2 regions of the Bacillus sp. J14TS2 genome follow, and region 2 is predicted to be linked to the other one. Evidence: a T-box and tRNA genes for the amino acid it is inferred to sense, from the RefSeq annotation. Region 2 holds a T-box; the other holds one or more tRNA genes.
What was found. A T-box is a leader RNA that pairs with one kind of tRNA and senses whether it is charged. The one in region 2 lies ahead of tyrS (tyrosine--tRNA ligase), so its partner is inferred to be a tRNA-Tyr.
Positions count from the first base shown of each region.

Region 1 (2,469 bases), on a different contig from region 2:
GTTTCTCTACCCAAACCTATATCTTCCTCTAATCAGACCAGTGTATTTTTAGCACTCAATAGTTCAGAATCTGTAAAATTAGCTTGAAAGAAACATTCTGCCAGCTTTTCTTTTTTTCATTCTCTGCAACTAACTTAGTAATTCGATGTGTATCAAATGTATTACTGTATTTCATCGTATCAAAGTGATAGGTTAAACCGACTTCTTTTGACTGATTCTCTCGCTGTTATTCATAGCGTATACTTATTCTAAGGTCATTCCCTACAGCTGCGAAAAGTTTTTCCTCGGTATATGCTGAGCAGTTGGTATCGTTGAAGGCTAATAAGACCTTATAAAAGTTATAGACGAAAGGATTCAGTCCATTGCAATTCTGCCTCTCGGCTACGGAAATGGAGGACTCGAGTGGTCTAAAATTAAAGCCCTGATCGAAGATACATTTGCAGACTTACCTATAATGGTACACATATATGAACTTGCTGGAAGTCCAAAACCTTCCGAGATGAAAGTTGGGACAAGGAAACCCAGAATGACAAAATCAAGGGCTCTATTATTGGCTTCATTGGATAATTATAAACTTCTTTAACATTGTCTCCATCACAATTTAAAGGATTAAAAACATCCAGCATGCTTTCTACATCCCTTAACTTTTTATGATGTTGTAATCTGATATTGCATTGTACCAAAAAACTTTAAATTTAGGAGGAAAATGGATTTGTAGCAAACTTGTACCGAAAAATTCAAAACCTATCGTTTTCTATCGTATTCTCAGAATCTTCTCTAGAATACAAAAAAGCTCATAAACGCTGTTACACCAACGTTTACGAGCAAGTCTGGTTACTTTTGTCTCGACCTATCGTAACCCTATAATACCGGTGGCCGGGGTCGAACCGGCACTCCGTGAGGAACACGATTTTGAGTCGTGCGCGTCTGCCAATTCCGCCACACCGGCATAGTTCATGGAGGCGGCAACCGGATTTGAACCGGTGATAAGGGTGTTGCAGACCCGTGCCTTACCACTTGGCTATGCCGCCAGAACCTTATGGAGCGGAAGACGGGATTCGAACCCGCGACCCCCACCTTGGCAAGGTGATGTTCTACCACTGAACTACTTCCGCAAAAAACTGGGCTAGCTGGATTCGAACCAACGAGTGACGGAGTCAAAGTCCGTTGCCTTACCGCTTGGCTATAGCCCAATGAAGATGGGGCGACTAGTGGGAATCGAACCCACGCGTGTCGGAGCCACAATCCGATGCGTTAACCACTTCGCCATAGCCGCCATAAATTAAAATTGGCAGGGGTAGTAGGAATCGAACCCACATCAAAGGTTTTGGAGACCTTCGTTTTACCATTAAACTATACCCCTAAAAATGGTGGTGGGGGACGGATTCGAACCGCCGAACCCGGAGGGAGCGGATTTACAGTCCGCCGCGTTTAGCCACTTCGCTACCCCACCATGAATTCTATTAAATGGTGGCTCAGGACGGAATCGAACCGCCGACACAAGGATTTTCAGTCCTTTGCTCTACCGACTGAGCTACTGAGCCTTAAATTATAGTTTACGCTAAGCTTCGAATTTCTTCGTCAGCGTACTCTTTCGCATCCTCACATACCTAAGTACGCTCTGATGCTCTCTCGTCCGCTTCCTTTACTTCTCACTTATCCTAAACCTTTCATTTAAAAATAATAAGTTTATGTAACAATGGCGGTCCGGACGGGACTCGAACCCGCGACCTCCTGCGTGACAGGCAGGCATTCTAACCAACTGAACTACCGGACCAATATTGCGGGGGCAGGATTTGAACCTGCGACCTTCGGGTTATGAGCCCGACGAGCTACCAGACTGCTCCACCCCGCGACGAAAAAGTGACCCCTACGGGATTCGAACCCGTGTTACCGCCGTGAAAGGGCGGTGTCTTAACCGCTTGACCAAGGGGCCAATATATTTTAGAATGGCGGAGAGCAAGGGATTTGAACCCTTGAGACAGCGTTAGCCGCCTACACGATTTCCAATCGTGCTCCTTCGGCCACTCGGACAGCTCTCCAACAATGGCTCCGCAGGTAGGATTCGAACCTACGACCGATCGGTTAACAGCCGATAGCTCTACCACTGAGCTACTGCGGAATAGTATGCCTGGCAACGTCCTGCTCTCACAGGGGGAAACCCCCTATTACCATCGGCGCTGAAGAGCTTAACTGCCGTGTTCGGGATGGGAACGGGTGTGACCTCTTCGCTATTGCCACCAGACTTCATTTGCATAGACTACGCTGCATCTTCTAGAAGAAGATTCCTTTACAATCGACATAATCTATTATAACCATTTTTATGTAAAAAGCAAGAGAAACTTTTGTTATTCTCTCAAAACCAGATAAAGAAGAAGATAAACGAGAAACACCATTATTAATCCAGCTCCAGTGCCCAGCGACTAGAAAACTTCTACGTTTCTTCCTACGATAAGTCAACATCAGTTC
Region 1 covers NZ_BORE01000016.1:6-2,474, reverse strand. The annotation lists tRNA gene KI375_RS20925 (tRNA-Leu) at 868-949, opposite strand; tRNA gene KI375_RS20920 (tRNA-Cys) at 958-1,031, opposite strand; tRNA gene KI375_RS20915 (tRNA-Gly) at 1,041-1,115, opposite strand; tRNA gene KI375_RS20910 (tRNA-Gln) at 1,122-1,193, opposite strand; tRNA gene KI375_RS20905 (tRNA-His) at 1,201-1,276, opposite strand; tRNA gene KI375_RS20900 (tRNA-Trp) at 1,290-1,363, opposite strand; tRNA gene KI375_RS20895 (tRNA-Tyr) at 1,369-1,453, opposite strand; tRNA gene KI375_RS20890 (tRNA-Phe) at 1,469-1,544, opposite strand; tRNA gene KI375_RS20885 (tRNA-Asp) at 1,701-1,777, opposite strand; tRNA gene KI375_RS20880 (tRNA-Met) at 1,782-1,855, opposite strand; tRNA gene KI375_RS20875 (tRNA-Glu) at 1,865-1,936, opposite strand; tRNA gene KI375_RS20870 (tRNA-Ser) at 1,951-2,042, opposite strand; tRNA gene KI375_RS20865 (tRNA-Asn) at 2,048-2,122, opposite strand; rRNA gene rrf (5S ribosomal RNA) at 2,130-2,245, opposite strand; partial or broken gene KI375_RS20855 (hypothetical protein) at 2,275-2,469, opposite strand, start outside.
Region 1: it encodes a tRNA-Tyr, which carries the amino acid that the T-box ahead of tyrS (tyrosine--tRNA ligase) is inferred to sense. The anticodon was not compared.

Region 2 (2,469 bases):
TTTGATAGACCCATTCTCGTGTTTTATCTAAAATAACGGCTTTATCCATGTGTCTTCGCTCCACCTATATCTTTTTTGTAGGCTCAAACTTCTTATGCAGGATTAGAACGGCGCAGTCATTATTACGCTTTACGCCGTTCTCCATATCATTATATCTTTCTGCTCTTCTTATTTATATTGAAGCAAATAATATTTTTTCTTTCCGCGACGGATGACAGTGAATTTTCCATCCAATTTGTCGCTTTCTTCTATTATATAATGCACATCCGTCATTTTCTCCCCATTAATGGAGACTGCACCATTTTGAATATCTTCTCTTGCTTGACGTTTGGATGGTGAGATTTTTGCCTGTACTAAAATTTCGACTAGTCCAGTTTCCATTCCTTCTTCATGTTCAAATGTAGGGACATCCTTCATACCTTGGGCAATTTCCTTTGCATTTAAAGAAGCAAAGTTGCCACTAAATAAAGCTTCCGTTATGCGAATAGCTTGCTGTAAGGCCTCTTCCCCATGGATTAATCGTGTCATTTCTTCTGCTAATGTCCGTTGTGCTTTCCTTAAATGGGCTTCTGATTGTACTGATTTCTCCAGCTCTTCAATTTCCGGTTTTTCCAAAAAGGTAAATAGCTTTAAATATTTGATCACATCGGCATCTGAAGTATTAATCCAAAATTGATAAAATTCATAAGGAGTCGTTTTGTCTGGATCAAGCCAAATGGCCCCACTCTCTGTTTTACCAAATTTTGTCCCATCTGCCTTTGTTACCAAAGGAATCGTCATCCCAAATGCCTTCGCACCTTCTCCAGACATTTTTCGAATCATTTCTAAGCCAGTTGTAATATTTCCCCATTGATCACTACCACCAATTTGCATTTTACAGTTCCAGCTTTCGTACAATTGGTAGAAATCAATCGCTTGAAGAATGGTATACGTAAATTCGGTGAATGAGATTCCGGTCTCCAATCGTGATGAAATCGTATCCTTGGCCAGCATATAGTTAACACCAATATTTTTCCCATAATCTCTTAAGAAAGTAATCAAATCCATTGGTCCTACCCAATCAAAGTTGTTTGTTAGGACCGCTCCATTTTCACCTTGAAAATCAAAGATTTGCTCAAGCTGCTTTTTAAGTCCTTGCACATTTTGCTCGACTTGTTCCATCGTTTGCAGCTTTCTCTCTTCTTTTTTCCCACTAGGGTCGCCAATCAATCCTGTCGCCCCACCAACCAAAACAATAGGACGATGTCCATGTGTCTGAAATCTTCTAAGGGTAAGAAATGGCAGCAAGTGGCCGATATGCATGCTATCCGCGGTTGGGTCCACACCACAATATAAAGATATTTTTTCTTTATTTAATGTGTCTGCTAAACCTTCCCCATCCGTTTCTTGATAAATGAGACCTCTCCATTTTAAATCATCTAATAATGTACTCATCTTCTGTCCTCTCTTTCAAAAAAATAAAAAACGCCCCTTCGTAAAAACGAAGGGACGAATTATTATCGTGGTACCACCCAACTTGAGAAACGATTGCTCGCTTCCCCGCTCTCCATATATAACGGCATTAAACCGTTTGTCGCTATTAATCATTCTTCACGACAAATGCTCAAGGAGGTAATTCGTTCGACTGTTTGTATCGATTTGCACCAACCATCGATTCTCTAATCACAGGGACAGCCCACTACTTATTCCTATCAAAGCAAGTATGTTTTTTAATGAACTTAACGTATTTTAACCATATTCCAACAAGAATGTCAAATTCCCACAAAAATTTCGCTTACTCTACCATTCCTATCCATGAATTATGCTATAATAGGAATGATTTTGGGAGGGATGAAAAAAATGAAAGACCAAGTGCAAAAAATTTGGGAGAGTATCAAAGAATTTGCTTCCAAAATTCATTATAAATCGATCTTAAGAGGGGCGAGAGTTACATACGGTGTAACTTGGAATCTTCTGCTTCTATTTATCATTGTCTTTATTATTGGGGGAGCTTTTGCAGGTGGTATTGGATTAGGTTATTTTGCCTCACTTGTTAAAGACCAAAAAGTATTGGCAAAAGAAGAGATGGTGAAAAGTGTTCACCAATATGAGGAAACTTCCACAGTTTATTTTGCTGGTAATAAAGAATTAGGGAAATTACGGGCTGATATTGACAGAGAAGAAATTAAAATTGACGAAGTTTCCGATAACCTAAAGAAAGCCGTTGTTGCAACAGAAGATGAATATTTTTATGAGCATAAAGGAGTCGTTCCAAAAGCTCTATTTAGGGCCGTATTCCAAGAATTTACGAATTCCGCTGTGCAATCAGGAGGAAGTACACTCACACAGCAATTAATAAAAAACCAAATTCTTACAAACGAAGTTTCTTTCGATCGAAAGGCAAAAGAAGTTTTGCTCGCCCTGCGGATTGAACGTTTTATGGATAAGGATGAAATTTTAGAAGCCTATTTGAATGTCACGACATTTGGG
Region 2 covers NZ_BORE01000011.1:49,545-52,013, forward strand. The annotation lists gene KI375_RS17135 (HD domain-containing protein) at 1-49, opposite strand, end outside; gene tyrS (tyrosine--tRNA ligase) at 169-1,434, opposite strand; T-box leader at 1,482-1,704, opposite strand; gene KI375_RS17145 (transglycosylase domain-containing protein) at 1,840-2,469, shown strand, end outside.